Linked DNA regions of Euzebya rosea. Each later gene encodes a partner of the first gene's protein in a complex. Links are inferred from orthologs where the notes say so. Each region holds a gene or a part of one and is shown in the gene's direction. Other genes may lie near its edges. The genes, in order: uvrB and CUC05_RS19805.

The links.
Region 2: the proteins of uvrB (region 1) and CUC05_RS19805 are in contact, whole or in part, in a crystal structure (PDB 7EGT), measured with the Thermus thermophilus proteins. The link is inferred for Euzebya rosea from one-to-one orthologs. Residues at the interface, in WP_096411307.1 of Thermus thermophilus: Glu23, Leu25, Arg26, Asp27, Gly28, Glu29, Arg30, Phe31, Arg55, Glu326, Asp327, Phe328, Glu379, Ser382, Gln383, His398, Gly400, Arg401; in WP_096412145.1 of Thermus thermophilus: His654, Arg656, Phe657, Gln666, Asp668, Glu669, Lys680, Arg681, Leu682, Ser683, Lys685, Tyr686, Ala687.

What each region holds. Positions count from the first base shown.
Region 1 is NZ_PGDQ01000004.1:322,304-332,257, forward strand. The notes cover bases 3,555-6,532. They hold uvrB (excinuclease ABC subunit UvrB), read left to right. Parts: upstream 3,555-4,000; coding sequence 4,001-6,064; downstream 6,065-6,532. Other genes in these bases: CUC05_RS06615 (mechanosensitive ion channel domain-containing protein), read left to right, coding at 3,555-3,895; CUC05_RS06625 (clostripain-related cysteine peptidase), read left to right, coding at 6,163-6,532. Outside these bases: CUC05_RS06590 (AAA family ATPase), read right to left, coding at 1-396; CUC05_RS06595 (hypothetical protein), read right to left, coding at 511-867; CUC05_RS06600 (crotonase/enoyl-CoA hydratase family protein), read right to left, coding at 903-1,685; CUC05_RS06605 (RNA polymerase sigma factor), read left to right, coding at 2,293-2,868; CUC05_RS06610 (hypothetical protein), read left to right, coding at 2,865-3,155; more of CUC05_RS06615, read left to right, coding at 3,152-3,554; more of CUC05_RS06625, read left to right, coding at 6,533-8,292; CUC05_RS06630 (S8 family serine peptidase), read left to right, coding at 8,437-9,954. UniProt on the Escherichia coli protein: The UvrABC repair system catalyzes the recognition and processing of DNA lesions. A damage recognition complex composed of 2 UvrA and 2 UvrB subunits scans DNA for abnormalities.
Region 2 is NZ_PGDQ01000016.1:126,591-135,288, reverse strand. What follows is about bases 2,251-5,207. They hold CUC05_RS19805 (ATP-dependent helicase), read left to right. Parts: upstream 2,251-2,588; coding sequence 2,589-4,826; downstream 4,827-5,207. Other genes in these bases: CUC05_RS19800 (ROK family transcriptional regulator), read left to right, coding at 4,959-5,207; CUC05_RS19810 (DUF6069 family protein), read right to left, coding at 2,251-2,416. In the rest of the region: CUC05_RS19820 (hypothetical protein), read left to right, coding at 1-752; fahA (fumarylacetoacetase), read left to right, coding at 749-1,981; more of CUC05_RS19810, read right to left, coding at 2,000-2,250; more of CUC05_RS19800, read left to right, coding at 5,208-6,146; CUC05_RS19795 (hypothetical protein), read left to right, coding at 6,438-7,535; CUC05_RS19790 (esterase/lipase family protein), read right to left, coding at 7,757-8,698. UniProt on the Escherichia coli protein: A helicase with DNA-dependent ATPase activity. Unwinds DNA duplexes with 3'-5' polarity. Translocates on single-stranded DNA with 3'-5' polarity. Initiates unwinding more efficiently from a nicked substrate than double-stranded DNA.

The sequences.
Region 1 (9,954 bases):
CTGGGTCCGTGGTGGCATCCGGTTGGCCTCGTCGACCACGACGATGTTGGCGAACAACGGTCCGGCCACGAACTCGAACCGCTCCTCGCGGGGCCGCCAGACCGCAGCGCCGGTCAGGTCGGTCGGCAGCAGGTCGGGGGCGCCCTGGATGCGGGTGTGCTGCCCGTCGATGGTTCGCGCGAGGGTCCGCGCCAGGACGGTCTTGCCGACACCCGGTACGTCCTCCAGCAGGAGGTGGCCACCGGCCAGCAGCGTCGCCACCGACAGGGTCACCACGGACCGCTTGCCCACGACGACCCGCTCGACGTGGTCGACGAGTCGGGCGGCCAGCGTCGGGTCGACCGGCGTCGACGTCTCGACCCGTGCGGTCTGGCCGGGCAGCAGGGGAGTGGACACTGGCAGAGCCTTCCGTGGACCGTGGCATGCCGCGGCACGCCACGATGCGTGCGTGTCACTGGCATCGGCAGGCGAGGGGGTCCCCTTGAGCGCTGGGGTGTGGTCTGCCGGGTCCTATCCGGTGTGCGTGGCCCCGTCGGCGTCGTCGAGGCCGGGGGTGTAGCGACCGGCCAGCGCAGCCGCTGCCGCCGCACCGAGGACCATGGACACACCTTCCTGGACGCCGGGCGCCGAGGTGCTGAAGACCGCCATGACCGCGAAGCGCAGGAAGATCGCCATCACCGGGGTGCCGACGGCGGTCAGGCGCGCGACCGCAGCGACGCGGTGCCCGCGGACGAGCCGGAGTCCCGCGGCAGCCCCACCGGCCGCGGCAGCGGGAAGCAGCATGCCGACGACCAGCAGCGCGACCCACCACGCGTCCGGCCGCACGGGGCTGGCCGCCAGCACGCCGACGAGGATGGCAGTGCCCACCGCACCCCCGGCTGCCGCACCCGACAGGCGGCGGGTCACTTCCCCTGGAACACGCCGTCGCGACGCTCGACGAAGGACCGCAGGCCCTCGGCAGCGTCCTCGCTGGTCATGATCGGGACCAGTGATTCGTGCATGTCGGCGATCGCGGCGTCGGTGGACACGTCGCGGGACAGACGTGACTGCCGCAGGGTGGCCTGGACGCCCATCGGTGCCTGCGCGGCGATGGTCTCGGCGATGGCGGTGGCCGCGGCGAGCTGCTCGCCCGCGGGAACGACCTCCTGCACGAGCCCGATCCGGTGGGCCTCCTCGGCGCCGAACTCCTCGCCCGTCAGCAGGAAGCGCATGGCGTTGCCCCACCCGAGGTTGCGGACGGCGCGGATGGTCGCGCCGCCGAACGGCACGATGCCGCGGCCGACCTCCAGCTGGCGGAAGCGGACGTCGTCGGCGGCGACGATGATGTCGGCGGCCAGCGCGAGCTCGATGGAGAGGGTGAACGCAACGCCCTGGACGGCCATCACGACCGGCTTGGGGCACGGCTCGCCCCAGATGCCGAACGGGTCGGTCATGCCCGCGGGCACGAACGGTTCGCCGGCCGCGATCGCCGGACCCACGTCAGCGAGGTCCAGGCCCGCGGAGAAGTGGTCGCCGCTGGCCGAGACGACGCCGACGCGCAGGTCGTCGTCGGTTGCCAGCCGGTCGTAGGCCTCGGCGAGGGCGTGCAACATCCCACGGTCGAAGGCGTTGCGCTTCTCGGGGCGGTCCACGCCGATGTGGAGGACGTGGCCGTCGACTCGGGTGGTGATGTGCGCTGCGGGCATGGTGGTGGCTCCTCTGACGGGGGTCGGCGCAGCGTACGGGGGTCGATGCGGCGGGGACGAACCCGGTCGCGGTCGCACGCCGGTCAGCGAGCACGACCGAGGCGTGGCACGACGGGCTCCCACCCGGGAGAACGAAACGGGCCCGGCACTGGGGAGTACCGGGCCCAGCAGCGATGACATGAGGGGGTGGGCATCACCGCTGCAAGCTTCGTGGAGTCAACCGTGGTCGACGTTGTCGGCCGTCCTGGCTGGCCGTGTGTGCAGGGCCGAGCCGACCCGTTCGTGTGGTCCCGCCTGGACCTGTGCAACCAAGGTGCCCATGGAACCCGTTACTGAACCATGTTCGGTGAATCTTCTTCACTTGGGCAAGATTCTTGACGGAAAGTGCCGTAACGGTCACTCATCGCGTCGTCGGCTGGGAGTCTAGGGTGCCGTCCCGCGGCTGCAGGACCCTTCTTCGGGGACCGGCGGTCCGGGTGAGCCACGTTCGGTACGTGAGGCCGTGATCGCAACGGCTGTACCGTTGCCGAGAAACTTCTGGCCCCGGGGTGGGTCCATCGAGAAAGGATGTCGAGTTTCCACGGAGGTGTTCGGGAGTGACGGCGCGGTGCATCGCTCGGGCCCGGCGTTCGCCGTGTTCGACGACGCCGAGCTGCTCACCCGCGCCCGCGGTGGGGACGTGGGGGCCTTCGAGGAGGTCATCCGTCGCAACTACGGCATGTTGTTCAGCGTCGCCCGTGGCATCTGTGGTCGCGACGCCGACGCCGAGGACGCCGTCCAGGAGACCTTCGTCAGGGCCTGGCGGGCGCTCGCGACGTTCAGGGGAGACAGCCAGGTCTCGACGTGGCTGTACCGCATCGCGACGAACACGAGCCTCAGCCTCGTCACCCGTCGCAAGGAGGGGGTGTCCTCCGACGTCCCCGACCGGCCCGATCCCGCCTCGTCCCCCGAGGGAACGGTGGAGGGCATGGAGCGGGTCGCCGTGGTCCAGCGGGCCCTCGCCGACCTCAGCGAGGACGCTCGCGCCGCCTTCGTGCTCCGCGACGTCCAGGGGCTGCCCTACGAGGAGATCGCCGAGACCCTCGACATCTCCCTGTCCGCGGTCAAGAGCCGTATCTTCCGTGCCCGACAGGCCGTCGCCGACGCCCTCTCCGCCCACGACCGAGGGGAGGGCCGCGCATGAGCACCGTCGACGCGTTCGATGACCCGGACGGGTTGGATCGTGTGACCATGGCCCTGGTCGGCGAGGCCGCCGGCCTGCTCCGGTCCATCGCCGTGCCCCGCGAGGAAGCCGTTGAGGCCACGGTGCAGCGTGTCCGGGCCGAGGCGATCGTCAGCGTCCTCGCCGGGTCGATCTTCGGGTCCTTCGGCCGCGTGGCCCGGGCGACCCCGGACCTGCTGGGGCTGCGCGACGACCTCCCCGGCAGCGATGATGGCCCGACGACTGCCCCCACCGAGGACCCTCGATGACCTTCGACACCCTGCTCGCCGCCGACGGCCCCCTCGTTCGCACCCTCGTGCCCATCATCGTGTGCGTGGTCGCGGCCTTCGTCCTGGCCTGGCTGCTGCGTGTCCTCGGCGGCCGCCTGCTGGATGACAGGGCCGAGGTCAACTCCCTCGCCAAGGCAACCCTCGTCGGGGTCAGCGCGGTCGGGTTCCTCCTCGGCCTCGGTCGCCTGGTGGATCCCGTGGCGACCGACACGGGCCTGCAGGCTGCCCTGTCGGGGATGATCGGCGCCCTTCCCGGGCTGACGATCAGCTTCATCCTCGTCATCGTCGCCCTGCTCGTGGCCGCCGTCCTGCGGGCGACGGTCACCCGAGTGATCGCCACGGTGCGACCGGCCATGGCCCGGGTGGCCGGCGCGGTCGTCTACTGGACCATCGTGGTGCTCGTCTCCCTGATCGCCGCCGAGCAGGCCGGCATGGATGTCGGCGTGCTGCGGCAGCTGCTGCTCATCACCTTCTCGGGGCTGGTCGTCGCGGCTGCACTGGGTCTCGGGCTCGGCCTGCGGCCGCTGCTCGGCTCCGTCATCGCCGGCCGCCACGTGGACAACATGCTCGAGGTCGGGTCGATCGTGACCTTCGGGGACGTCACCGGTGAGGTCGTCGGCGTCGGCCACGTGTCGGTCAGCCTCCGCACGACCGACGGGACCATCGTCGACATCCCCCACGAACGCTTCCTCGACCAGCCCACCGCGTCGGCGGGATGACCTCCGGCTCGCAGGAGGCCACGTTGGTCTCCCGTGTGGCCCTCCTGACAGCCTCCTGACGGGAGACCGGGTGACGGTGGTTGACGGGTACGCGACCATGGGGCCATGTCCAGCCCCACCACGCCGGTCCGTCGCGACGGTCGGTTCGAGATCGTCAGCGACTACCAGCCCGCTGGTGACCAGCCGCGCGCGATCGCGGGTGTGACCGAGGCCCTCGCCCGGGGCGAGACCGACGTCTGCCTGCTCGGTGTGACCGGATCGGGCAAGACCTTCTCGATGGCCAACATCATCAACGAGGTCCAGCGGCCGACCCTCGTCATGGCGCCGAACAAGACCCTGGCCGCCCAGCTCGCCGGTGAGTTCAAGGAGTTCTTCCCCAACAACGCCGTCGAGTACTTCGTCAGCTACTACGACTACTACCAGCCCGAGGCCTACGTCCCCTCGTCGGACACCTACATCGAGAAGGACTCCTCGATCAACGACGAGATCGAGCGCCTCCGCCACGAGGCGACGATGTCGTTGATGACGCGGCGCGACGTGCTCATCGTCGCATCGGTGTCCTGCATCTACGGCCTGGGGTCCCCCGAGCAGTACGAGAAGTACCACCTCATGCTCAGCGAGGGCATGGACATCGACCTCGACAAGGTGATCCGGCGGCTGGTCGAGCTGCAGTACGAACGCAACGAGCTGAACTTCGTCCGCGGCAAGTTCCGTGTCCGCGGCGACACCCTCGAGATCTTCCCGGCCGACGGCGAGACCGCCTGGCGCATCGAGTTCTTCGGCGACACCATCGACCGGATCACCCGGCTCGAGCCGATCACCGGCGAGCTGATCGGCGAGTTCGAGCAGGTCATGATCTTCCCCAACTCCCACTACATCACCGGGGGAACGGGCCTCGAACGCGCCATCCAGACGATCCAGGCCGAGCTCGACGAACGGCTCGAGGAGCTGACGGCGGCCGACAAGCTGCTCGAGGCCCAGCGGCTGCGGATGCGCACCAACTACGACCTCGAGATGCTGAAGGAGATCGGCATGTGCTCGGGGATCGAGAACTACTCCCGGCACCTCGACGGTCGCAGCCCGGGCGAGACGCCCTACACGCTGATCGACTACTTCCCCGACGACTTCCTGCTGATCGTCGACGAGTCCCACGTGACCGTCCCGCAGGTCGGCGGCATGTACGAGGGCGACCGGTCGCGCAAGACGACCCTCGTCGAGCACGGGTTCCGGCTGCCGTCCGCGATGGACAACCGGCCGCTCCGCTTCGAGGAGTTCCGCGAGAAGGTCGGTCAGACGGTGCACGTGTCGGCGACCCCCGGGCCGTTCGAGCGGCGCATGTCCTCCACCATCGTCGAGCAGGTCATCCGTCCGACGGGCCTCATCGACCCAGAGGTCCTGCTGCGGCCGACGAAGGGACAGATCGACGACCTCATCGAGGAGATCCGCGGCCACGCCGAACGGGACGAACGTGTGCTGGTCACCACCCTGACCAAGAAGATGTCGGAGGACCTGACGGACTACCTGCTCGAGGCGGGGCTGAAGGTCCGCTACCTGCACTCCGAGATCAACACCGTCGAGCGCATCGAGATCCTCCGCGACCTGCGGATGGGACACTTCGACGCGCTCATCGGCATCAACCTCCTCCGGGAGGGCCTGGACCTGCCCGAGGTGGCGCTGGTGGCCATCCTCGACGCCGACAAGGAGGGGTTCCTCCGCTCCGAGACGTCGTTGATCCAGACCATCGGACGTGCCGCACGAAACGTGAACGGCAAGGTCGTGATGTACGCCGACAACATCACCGACTCCATGCGGACCGCGATCAGCGAGACCAACCGCCGTCGGGCGATCCAGGAGCAGTTCAACCGCGAGCACGGCATCGACCCGCAGACGATCCGCAAGCGCGTCGGTGACATCATCCAGATGGCCCGCGCCGCCGAGGCCGGCATGCCCTACCAGTCCGCCGACCCGTCCGACCGCAGCCGTGAGGCGCTGCCCGGCATGCCCGACGTCAGCGACCTGCCGTCGGACGAGCTGGCGACCCTCATCCAGACGCTCAGCGACGAGATGCACCAGGCGGCGGGCGAGCTGCGGTTCGAGTACGCCGCACGGCTGCGTGACGAGATCGGCGAGCTGAAGCGCGAGCTGCGGGGCATGAGCGCCGCAACCTGACCTTCGGGTCCTGAACACACCGCGTGGCGGACAGGAGTACCGTCCTCGCCCCCGATGTCGCGGGACATCGGCTGACGAGAACGCGGGCAACGATGAAGATGCACGGGACAGTGGCCCTCCTGCTGGTGATGGTGCTGCTGGCAGCAGCGTGCTCGGGCACCGATGACGGATCCGTGGACGACACGGTGGCCGAGGAGGCCCCGGCGGTCGTCGAGGACGGTGGCGTCGCCGACGAGGACGACCCGGGGACGGACGAGGCTGCCGAGGACGACGATCGGTCCGGTGACGGTGGGGGAGCGGACGGCACCCTCGTGGGTGATGTCGGGTTCGGGCTCGACGTCGACCCGCTCGAGCCCGAGTCGTGGACCTACATGCTGTACTCCATCGCCGACACCAACCTCGAGGAGCCGATGCTGGAGGACGTCGCCGAGATGGCCACCGTCGGTTCGCCCATCGGCGTCAACACCGTCGCGCTGGTCGACCGCGAGGCCGGCCACACCGACCAGCCGCTGCTGAACCTCGACGACTGGGAGACGGCCAAGCTGCTGTACGTCCAGGCCGACGAGTTCGCCGAGATCGCCGACCTGGGTGAGCTCGACATGGCCGATCCGACGACGTTGGCCTCCTTCATCGCGTTCGCCGTCGAGACCTTCCCGGCCGACAACTACGCCCTGACCATCTCCGACCACGGTGGCGGCTGGACCGGCATCGGCCCCGACGACAGCAGCGGGGAGGTCCTGGACCTCAGCGAGATCGCCGCGGGCCTTGACGCCGGCCTGGACGCCGCTGGGCTGGAGCGCATCCAGCTGCTGGGCTTCGACGCCTGCCTGATGGCCACCTACGAGGTCGCCAGCGCGCTCGCCCCCTACGCCGACTACATGCTGGCGTCGGAGGAGCTCGAACCGGGACACGGCTGGGACTACGGCGCGCTCGGCGCGATCGCGGCCGACCCGACGATCGACGCCGCAGGGCTCGGCGCGGCGTTCGTCGACGGGTTCGTCGGCCAGGCCGACGCCCAGGGCACCGGTGCCGAGATCACCCTCTCGCTGCTGGACCTCGCCGGCATGTCGGCGCTGGAGGAGGCCATGGCCACCTTCGCCGGCACGCTGGCCGAACAGGTCGAGGGCCTCGGGGTGCTGATCGGACGACAGCGGGCCAGCACCGTGGAGTACGGCCGCTCGCCCGATCCCTCCCAGAGCACCCACCTCACCGACCTCGGCCAGTTCGTCGCCGAGATCGGCGTGCAGAGCCTGCAGGTGTCCGACGAGGCCGACGCGGTGCTGCGGGCGATCAACGACACCGTCGTCGCCCAGACCGTCGGTCCGGCCCGGCTCGGGTCGACCGGCATGTCCATCTACTTCCCACCCAGCGACGACCTGGCCGATGGCGCGTACCTGCAGGTGCCCGGCAGCGAGGCCTGGGCCCAGTTCCTGACCGCCTACTACTCCGCGGGACAGTCCATCCCCGCCGACAGGCAGCCGGTGGCCCTCGACCAGGAGGTCGTCTCGCAGCCCGCACCGGACACCGACGGCGAGGGGCTGGGTGCCGACGGTGCCGAGCCGAGCGTGGTCGGGGCCGACGCCACCGTGACCGACGTCGAGGGTGGCGTGGAGGTCACCGTCCAGCTGGACCCGGCATCGTTGGAGAGCGTCGTCGACGCCCGCCTGTCCTTCGGCTACATCGACCCCGAGGACGGCGCGATCGTCCAGCTCGGCGACACCGCCGCGGAGATCCTCGAGGACGGGACCGTCGTCGGGTTCACCGACCTGACGGTCCTGACCCTGACCGACGCCGACGGTGACTCCGTCGACGCCTACCTGGAGCTGGACTTCGACGAGGAGGGCACGCTGGCCTTCGCGAGCGTGCCGCTGGACTACCAGGCGCCCGGATCCGACGTCGTCGCGCCGGTCGACCTGTCCATCGTGCTGGATGCCGAGACCGGTGACGTCCTGCAGGAGGTCTACTACCTGCTCGACGAGGAGACCGGGTCCTACGGGGAGCTGCAGGCCGACCCCACGGCCCTCATCGCCCCGGTCGTGCTCGTGTACCTGCCCGACGGCACCGTGGAGTGGGCGGCCTACGGCGACGGCGCCCTCTTCGCCGACCTGCCCACCCTGCAGTACGGCCTGGAGCTGCTGGACCCCGGAACCGAGATCTACGTCGACCTGACCGTCACCGACTACGGCGGCAACCAGCTGATCGCCTCGGCGACGTTCCTGCAGGAGTGACGTCGCGCCTCCCACACCCCCGGAGTCCGGCGGGGGATCATCCCGGCATGCGCCCCGCCTTCGCCGTACGGTGTTGCAGCGGTCCCCCCTTGTAAATCAATGGGGTTGTAGTTAACTATTGAGGCGCTTGACATGGAGTGTGGGATGCGTCTGTCTGCCGTCAAAACTGCATTGGTGTCCGGGGCGTTGGCGCTCGGGCTGCTTCCGGCAGCCCTCGCCACGCCCTCGACGGCCGAGCCCGCGGACTCGTCCGTGGACACCTCGCCCTCCGGGACGGTGTTCTCCGGGACGGTCGAGCAGACCTGGTCGCCCGGCGAGCTCGACGTCGACTGGGCGGCCTTCGCCGCCGAGCACCGCGAGGAGTTCGAACGCAGCGAGTTCGCGTCCGCCGGGGCCGACAGCACCGCAGCCCGCGACGCCGCTCGGGACGCCGTGCAGGCGGAGTACCTCGGCGAGACCAGCAGCGACTCGACGTTCAGCTCGCTGGAGCAGCAACGGTCCGGCGCGATCGCGCAGCAGTACTACGACGAGTGCGACGACGGCACCAACCTGCCGAACAACGGGGTCCAGGCCAACCGCCAGCTGCTGTTCCGCGGTGGCTCCGACGGGGTCTTCGGTCCCAGCTACAACGTGCCGAACCCGGGCGGCAGCGGCAACGAGCCCCCGCCCCGGATCGACCTCCGCAGCATGTTCATCCTGCAGACGACCGACGACGGCGGGCGCTTCGACCAGACCGCGTTCCTCGTCTACGCCTGCCAGGAGTGGGGCAACACCGACCTCGGTGCAGGCGGCATCACCTTCGGCCTCTACGTGACCGCCGAGGAAGGCGAGACCCAGTACCCCACCGTCCTCGGTGACCCCGAGGAGGGCCCCGACTTCGTCGTCTCCATCTTCCCCGAGAACAACGTCCCCGGTCGGCCGCTGCAGATCATGGCCGTCCGCACCCCCTCGCGGAACGCCTCGACGTGGACGGTCACCTGGCTCGACGAGGCCCAGCGCCTCGACGGCTACGAGATCGACGGCGTGGTGCCCACCAGCGCCATCGGTGACTTCACCGCCGACTCCGGGTTCGCCTGGACCGTCGAGGTCGTCGACACCCAGACGCCGGAGGGCGGTCGCGACTGGTTCCCCGAGCGCAACTACCTGATCCGCGTCGGCGAGGGCGACAGCGCCGTCGAGGGCACCCACGTCCCGCAGTTCCCCGTCCCCGAGACGTGCGGCCTGCAGTCGGAGTCCGCGGTTCGCTACAACCTCGAGCCGCAGGCCATCCCCAACGACGACGGGTACCCGGTGCAGTGGTACCACCCGCAGATCGCCACCCCGGCGGCGTGGGACACCATCCGTGACTCCTCCACCGGTGGTCGCACCCGTCCGGTGACGGTGGCCGTCATCGACTCGGGCATCGACTCCACCCGGTTCGACTTCCTCGCCGGCGGCGCCCGTGTGGTCGCTGGCCTCGACGCCGTCTACGGCCTCGAGCTCGAGGGCGGCAACAACGGCGGCGCCATCGGCCCGTTCGTCGGCCCGCAGGCAACCGGCTACGAGTCCTTCGGTGCGGCGGCCCCACCGCGCAACTCCGACCGCGGCCCCCACGGCACGGCCGTGGCCAGCCTGATCGGCGCGACCGGCAACAACACCATCGGCATCGCCGGCGTCGACTGG
Region 2 (8,698 bases), on another replicon or contig:
AGCTCCAGCTCGGCGTCGTCCTCGACCGCACCACCGGTGGGACCTTCGCGGAGTCCGTCGGGGCGGACCTCGCCAGCATCACCGGCCTCGCCCGGGACCGCCGGGTGCGGCTGACCGGACTCGAGCTGGCCCTCGACGGCGACGACGCCGAGAGCGAGGTCGCCGGCATCCTGGCGGCGCTCCAGGGCGCACGGTTCCCCGAGAACCTGACCCTGGCCATAGAGGTGCCGGTCGCCGGACGCTCTGCCGGTGAGGTGCTGCGCGGCATCAACGCCATCGCCGGCGCGCGCGCCCCGGGAGGCAAGTACGCCGACGGATTGATCGCCAAGGTGCGCTGCGGCGGAACGGTCGCCTCCGCCGTCCCGGCTGACCTCGAGGTTGCCGGCTTCATCCGCGCCTGCGCCAAGCAGCAGGTGCCGTTCAAGGCCACGGCCGGCCTGCACCACCCGTCCCGCACGACCAACGAGGACCACGGTGGCCTCGAGCACGGCTTCCTGAACCTGCTCGCCGCCGCGACGGCCGCCTTCGAGGGCGAACGCCTCGACGTCGTCGAGGACCACCTCGGCCGCGCTGGCGACCAGTTCAAGCTCGGCCCCGGCGCCATGATCGTCGGCGACGAGGTGGTGGAGGGCCAGACCCTCGCCGCCGTGCGCGCCCAGTTCTTCCGCGGCATCGGCTGCTGCGACATCCTCGACCCCATCACCGACCTCGCCCAGATGGGCGTCGTCACCGCTACCGGAGGCCTGTCATGAGCCGCTCCTGGGTGGCCGGCGCCGACGAGTCCGGCTACGGCCTGTCCCACCTGCCGTACGGCGTGGTCGTCGTCGATGGCCATCCCGTGCCGGCCGTCCGCATCGGTGACCACGCCCTGGACCTGCGTGCCTGTCACCGCGCGGGACTGCTGCCCGGGGTCGTCTGGGCCGAACACGTCGACCTCACGATGCTGATGATGGAGGGGGCAGAGGTGTGGGCGGGCGTTCGTGCAGCCGTCACCGACCTGCTGTCGGAGGGGGGTTCGCAGCACCCGCCGGACGGGGCGCTGATCCCGCTGGCCGACGTGGCGGCCCCGACGATGCCCTTCACCGTCGCCGACTACGTCGACTTCTACTCCTCCCTTCATCACGCCACGAACCTCGGACGCCTGTTCCGGCCCGACTCCGACCCGTTGCTGCCCAACTGGCGCCACCTCCCGGTGGGCTACCACGGCCGCGCCGGCACCGTGGTGGTCAGCGGCACGCCGATCCACCGTCCCGTCGGCCAGCAGCGGCCCCCCGAGCCGGGTGCCGCCCCGCCGGTGGGCCCCTCGGAACGCCTCGACATCGAGCTGGAGGTCGGCTTCGTCACCGGTGGCCTCGGGACGCCGCTGGGGACCCCCGTCCCCGCGTCGGCCGCAGGTGAGCACATCTTCGGCATCGTGCTGGTCAACGACTGGTCCGCACGCGACATCCAGGCGTGGGAGTACCAGCCGCTGGGACCGTTCCTGGGCAAGTCCTTCGCGACGTCGATCGGCCCGTGGATCACTCCGCTGGCAGCGCTCGACGCCGCCCGTGTGGCCTCGCCCGAGCAGGACCCGCCCGTCAGCGACTACCTGCGGGTCGAGGGGCGCTGGTCCTTCGACCTCTCCCTCGAGGTGGCCATCACCCCGGCCGGGACGACGACCGAGGAGGTCGTCAGCCGGGTGTCCTTCGCCGACATGTACTGGACGATGCCGCAGCAGCTGGCGCACGCGACCGTCAACGGCGCCACGATCCGGGCCGGCGACCTGTTCGCCTCCGGCACCGTGTCCGGCCCCGAACGCGGCACCGAGGGTTCGCTGATCGAGCTGACCATGGGCGGGCGCGAACCCATCACGATCGCCGGGGTCGACCGCACGTTCCTCCAGGACGGCGACACCGTGACCCTGCGCGGGTCGTGCGAGGGCGCCGACGGCCAGCGGATCACGCTGGCCGAGGTCACCGGGACGATCCTGCCGCCCGGGTAGGGGGCGGCGACGACGGGATCAGTCCTTCTGACCCCGTGCGGCCATGGTCGGGATCAGCACGATCGCCACGGCCGAGCACAGCGCCACGAGACCCCACTTGGCGCCGGTGGTCCCGTCTGTCGGGATGATGGCCAGGATCGCGGCGGCCAGCGCGCCGAAGGCGACCGCCATCCAGATCTTCCGACCCCTGTCCTTGCCGAGACCCTGCTCGAGCAGCATCACGGCGATCCAGCCGACCAGGCCGATCGCGAGGGCCGCCAGGGTGGTGGTCATCAGGCCGGGCGACATCGACAGGCCGAAGGGGCCGGTGAGGACGAGGTGCATCGTCGCGGCGACACCGGGGGCGAGCAGGACGCCGGCGAGGCGGTAGCCGATCGGCTTGGGCGTCGGGGGGACGATGTCTTCCTGGGTCTGAACGGGGATTGCGCCGGCCATGGGTGATCGTGTTCCTCGGGAGTGGGTGGCTCGGTGTGCGCCCCGCCGTGCGGGGCGTGACGACCGGGGATGCCCGCGCCGTCTTCGTCGACGTGGAGGGTATCGGATCGTGTCGGCCGGCCAGCATTCGGCCCCGGGCGGTGTCACGGGCACCCCGTACCATGACCTCACCGTGACGACTCCCAGCCTGCACCTCGACGGACTCAACCCACAGCAGAAGGACGCCGTGATGCACGACGGCGGTCCGCTGCTCGTCGTGGCCGGGGCCGGGTCGGGGAAGACCCGTGTCCTGACCCACCGCATCGCCCGCCTGATCGGCGACGGTGCGCACCCGCTGGAGATCCTCGCGATCACCTTCACCAACAAGGCCGCGGGTGAGATGAAGGACCGCGTCGGTCGCCTGGTCGGCGACGACCTGGTGGGGATCAGCCGCGACGAGCAGGGCCAGCCGACCAAGCGTCGCTGGGGTGGCATGTGGGTGCAGACGTTCCACTCCGCCTGTGCCCGCCTGCTGCGCACCGAGGCCCCTCGCCTGGGCTACGCCAAGCACTTCACGATCTACGACACCAGCGACTCCGGCCGGGTCGTCTCCCGGGTCATCAGCGACATTGGCCTGGACACCAAGAAGATCCCCGTCCGGGCCGCGCTGTCGGCGATCTCGGCGGCCAAGAACGAGCTGATCGACTTCGAGACCTACGCCTCGCAGGCCGAGGACTGGTGGACCACGCAGGTTGCCGAGGTCTACAAGGGCTACCAGGCCAGGCTCCACGCGGCCTCGGCCATGGACTTCGACGACCTGCTGGTCAAGACCGTGGAGATCTTCCAGCTGTTCGACGACACCCTGCAGCGCTACCAGCGGCAGTTCCAGCACGTCCTGGTCGACGAGTGGCAGGACACCAACCACGCCCAGTACAAGCTGGTGCAGATGCTGGCCGACCAGCACCGCAACATCACGGTCGTCGGCGACTCCGACCAGTCGATCTACGCCTTCCGCGGTGCGGACATCCGCAACCTGCTGGACTTCGAGAACGACTTCCCCGACGCGACGACGATCGTGCTGGACCGCAACTACCGGTCCACCCAGACCGTGCTCGACGCGGCAAACGCCGTCATCGCCAACAACTCCCAGCGGGTCGCCAAGGACCTGTGGACCGAGGCAGGCGCCGGCGACCGGATCATCCGCTACACCGCAGAGAACGAGCACGACGAGGCCGCGTTCGTCGCCGAGGAGATCCGCAAGCTGACCGCCGAGGGCACCTACCGCGGTGCCGACTGCGCGGTCTTCTACCGGACCAACGCCCAGTCCCGCGTGATGGAGGAGGTCATGCTGCGGGTCGGCCAGCCGTACCAGGTGATCGGCTCGACGCGCTTCTACGACCGCAAGGAGGTCAAGGACGCCCTGGCCTACCTGACCGTGCTGGTCAACCCCGGGGACGACGTCGCCGCGGGCCGCATCCTCAACGTCCCCCGGCGCGGGATCGGCAAGAAGACCCAGGAGGCGCTGACCGGCTACGCCGCGACCACCGGCACGACGCTGATCGAGGCCTGCCGCCAGGTGGGCGCCATCAACGGCGTGCCCACCCGCGCGGTCGGGGCCGTCGAGGGGTTCGTGGCGTTCCTCGACCGGATGCGCACCGCATGGATCGAGGAGGAGCTCACCCCACGGGCCCTGCTGGAGAAGGTGCTGGCGGAGTCCGGCTACATCGCCGAGCTCGAGGCCGAGCGCAGCCCCGAGGCCGAGGCACGGCTGGAGAACCTGGCCGAGCTCGAGGGCGTCGCCGAGGACCTGCTGTCGCTGACCCCCGACGCGACGCTGCCCGAGTTCCTCGAACGGGTGCAGCTGGTCAACGCCGAGGACGACCTGACCGACGAGTCGGCACGCGTGACGTTGATGACCCTGCACAACGCCAAGGGCCTGGAGTTCCCCGTCGTCTTCCTCGTCGGCCTCGAGGAGGGCGTCTTCCCCCACAGCCGAACCCTGTCGGAGCCCGACGAGATCGAGGAGGAGCGGCGGCTGGCCTACGTCGGCATGACCCGCGCGGAGAAGCGGCTGTACGTGACGTCGGCCTGGGCGCGGACGTTGTTCGGCGGGTCGCAGTCCAACCCGCCCAGCCGTTTCCTCGGCGAGATCCCCGCTGAGCTGGTCGAGGACCGCTCCACCGATCGGGGGGGACCGTCGCGTCGCGCCCTGTCCATGGCCGGGGTGAAGACGCAGTACCACCGCCGGGTCGAGGAGGACGACGACGGGCCCGAGTTCAAGGCAGGGGACTGGGTCATGCACACCCGGTTCGGCAAGGGCCGCATCGTGGAGATGACCGGCATGCCGGGTGAGGAGGAAGCCGTCATCGACTTCGCCGAGACCGGCGAGAAGCGCCTTGTCCTGGCCTACGCTCCGCTGATCCGCGCCTGACGTCCCTCGGCGCGTTCGCGTGTTGACATGGGCACGGTCGGAGGGTCGCGCGTTATGCTGGACAACCTCCTGACATCAGTCAACCAATGAACTAAGTCCGTCATGGACCGACCGGAAGTACGAGGGATCGCCATGGACGTGAACACGACGGTCAACACGGCCGGGGAGGTGCTCACGCTCATACGGGACGGTCGGGCACGGACCCGCGCGGAGCTCGTGCGCCTGACCGGTCTCTCGCGGGCAACGGTGTCCCAGCGGGTCGAGTCACTCCTCGGTGGCGGGTTCGTCTACGAGGCGGGTGAGGCTCCGAGCACCGGCGGTCGACCACCGCAGACGCTGGCGTTCAACAGCGAGGCCGGCGTGGTGCTCGTCGCCGATCTCGACGTCACCCGCGCACGCCTCGCGATCGCCGACCTGTCCGGGACGCTGCTGGCCGAGTCCACCGGTGAGATCGACATCGCCGCGGGCCCCGACACGGTGATCGCGTGGATGCTGGACGGGTTCGAGGACCTGCTGGGGAAAGCCGGGCGCGGATCTGCGGCGGTGCGCGGCATCGGCATCGGGTTGCCGGGGCCGGTCGAGTACTCCGCTGGTCGTGCCGTCAGCCCGCCGATCATGCCCGGGTGGGACGGTGTTGCGGTGCCGGCGCTGGTGCAGAAGGCCCATCCGGTGCCGGTCCTCGTGGACAACGACGTCAACATCATGGCGTTGGGCGAGTACTGGACCCACTGGCGGGACCGGGTGGACGACCTGCTGTTCGTCAAGGTCGGCACCGGCATCGGCAGCGGGCTGGTGATGCACGGCCGGATCTACCGCGGTCAGAACGGCGCGGCCGGTGACATGGGGCACATCCGTGTCCCGTCCCCCGGGACCGTCGTGTGCCGCTGCGGGAACGTGGGGTGCCTGGAGGCCGTCGCCAGCGGTGCGGCCCTGGCTGCGGAGCTCAGGCGGCAGGGTGTCGACGTCGAGGCTGTCGCCGACGTGGTGAGGGAGGCCACGGGCGGAAGCACGCAGGCCATCCGCATGATCAGGGAGGCGGGTCGGCAGATCGGCGAGGTCCTCGCCGGGGCCGTCAACCTGCTGAATCCGGGTGCCATCGTCGTCGGTGGTGAGGTCGCGCTGGCTGCTGCCGAACTCGTCGCGGGTGTCCGCGAGGCCGTGTACGAGCGTTCGACGGTCCTGGCCACCCACGACCTGCGCGTGCAGACGAGCGAGCTGAACGAACGTGCCGGCGTCACCGGTGCCGCCGTCATGATCATCGAGTCGATCCTCATGCCCGGGGCCGTGGACGAGGCGATCCGAGACCGCTCGCCGAGCTGAGGTCACGGTTCGGCGGCTCGAGCACCCGCAGAGTTCGGCGCCAGACGCAGCGTCTCCGTCGTCGAGGCGCTCGTGGCGACCCGAGTTGTGCACCTCGGCCGCTGCCTTGGCTCAACTGCGCACATCGCGCTGGTGCTGGAGCACTTCGACCGGGACGGCGGCTGACCTGCACAACTCGCCTTGGCACGGTCGGCCAGGTCAACACCGGGCGCCGGGGTGCTTGGGCAAGTTGTCCACGAGGCGGCCAGAAGCCGACGGCGGGCGGCTTGGGTTGGGGGCGAGGGTGGAGGCATGGACACCTCACGGACAGGAACCCTCGGTGACGGCCCCCCGGCCCGAGAGCCGGTGGACATGGCCCTCCTCGATCAGCTGGCCACGCGGCAGGCCGGCCACGTCGCCGTCTGGCAGGCCGTCGTGCTCGGCCTGCCACGGTCATCCGTCACCGAGCTCGTGGCCCGGAGGGGGTGGACACGGGCCCATCGGGGCGTCCTGCGCGTGCTGGGGGGCCGGTCCGACGACCTCGGTCGCGTGTGGGCGGCGCTCCTGTGCGTGGCGGGGATCGGTGGCCCCGAACGGGCTGCGTCCAGAATGCGAGAGGGAGGGGAGCAGGCCGATGCCCTCGCCCGGGCGGTGTCCGACGTCGCGGTGGTGACCGGCTTCTCGGCGGCGTGGCTGATGGGGGTCCGGGGACGTCCTCCCGCGGTTCCCCAGCTGCTGGTCGAGCGAGGGACCCAGGTCCGTGGCCGCCCTGTGCGGGTGGTCCGCAGCCGACGACCGGCTGGCGACGTTCGCTGGATCGACGGTGTCCCGTGCGCCGTCCCGCACCGGGTTCTGTGGGACATGGCGTGGATCGGTCGTCGTACCGATCGTGCGGTCGTGAACGTGGCCGACGCCGCCGTCGACCTGGACCGGACGCGGGTGCTGTCGATCGACGAGTTCCTCGGAGCCGTGGCCGATCCGCTTTCCTTCGGACTGCCCGTCCGGGTCCCCCGGGCAATGGTTCGGGCGGCCGACCGGGTACGGCCCGGGTTCTCCCACTCCGCGACCGAAGCCCGGGGTCGGGTGGTCATCCGACAGACCCTCGAGGAGTTCGGCCTGGAGACGACCTCACGGCCCTACCTCCTGCGGGACGAGACCGGGAGGATGGTCGCCGAGCTGGACGTGGCGGTCACGGAGCTGCAGTGGGGGCTGGAGATCGACGGTCCGCACCACGATGCGCCGTCGGTCGCCCGGCGTGACCGGGTGCGTGACGGTCGGGTCAGGCAGGTGGAGCGGTGGGACGTGACCAGGTATCACCACACCCTTGTCTCGCAGGAGACGACGTTCCGTCATCGCGTTCGACGCGACGCACTGGACCGGCTCGCCCGTCACGGCCGGCGGGCCGCGTAGTCGGACGTTGCCACGCCCCTGGGCCCCGGCCGCTGCACCCACGTTGTGCAGCTTCATCAGCCGATCGGCCGAGCTGCACATTCGCCGGGCCGACGCGTGCAGGTCGACCAGCCGGCCGGCCGTACTGCACAACTCGTGGGAGGCAGGCCGAACCGGGCCGAACCGCGCCGAACCCCGCCGAACCGGGCCGAACCGGGCCCCGACGAAGGGGAGGGGAGGGGCTACGCCTCGGCGGCGAGGTCGCCGGCGGCCAGGGAGGGTTCGGGGTCGGCCACCGGGGGGACCACGCGGAGGGTGCGGGCGCTGCGCTCGGGCAGGGGGTGCACGTCGTCGAGGGGCTCGGGCCGGTTGAGGGTGCGGTCGGAGAGGTGCTCCACGACCGTCCGCATGACCTCGCCGGACAGCAGCAGCGACAGGTGGCCGAGGTCGTCGACCTTGACGTTGTGGGCACGCAGCGCCGGGTGCACGAGCTTGGCGCTGACCCCCGGCACGATGAGCATGTCGAGGTCGGAGTACACCGCGATCCAGCGCACGTCGCTGGGGCGTGCGGTCTCCTCCAGCTTGCGCATCAACGTGTGGCCGGGGCGCATCTGCGGGCCGGACGACCCGGGCGCCAGGTAGGCGGCGTAGGTGCCCCGATGGGGCGAACCCAGGCTGATCACGGTGTCGACCGTGTCGTGGCCGCCGAGCTGCTGGACGTAGTACCGCGACACGACCCCGCCCATGGAGTGGCCGACGATCATGACCTTGTCCGCACCGGAGATGGACCGGACCCGGTCGACCTCGGCGGCCAGCATCCCCGCGATCTCGGGGATGTCGTAGGTCAGCGGGTTGTAGTCGAAGGCGTGGATGTGGCGGAAGCCCGCCTTGCGCAGCACCCGGTTGATGCCGAGGAACGCGCTGCGGTTGTGGATCCAGCCGTGCACGAGGATGATCGGCATGTTCGCCGTCTCGCTGTCGGTGACGGCGTCCGGCAGGTCCTGCCCGAGCGGGGTGCTCCGCCGGTTGGCGTCACGCGCCATGCCCATCGGGTAGGCCGCCGCGTGGACTGCCGTCAGCGCGAGCTCTCGTACCGTGCCGATGTAGGTGCCGGGGCGCAGAAGGCTTCTGAGGGCGACCGCCGCCTGTCGACGCAGGTGGGACAGGTCGTCGTACTCGGCTTC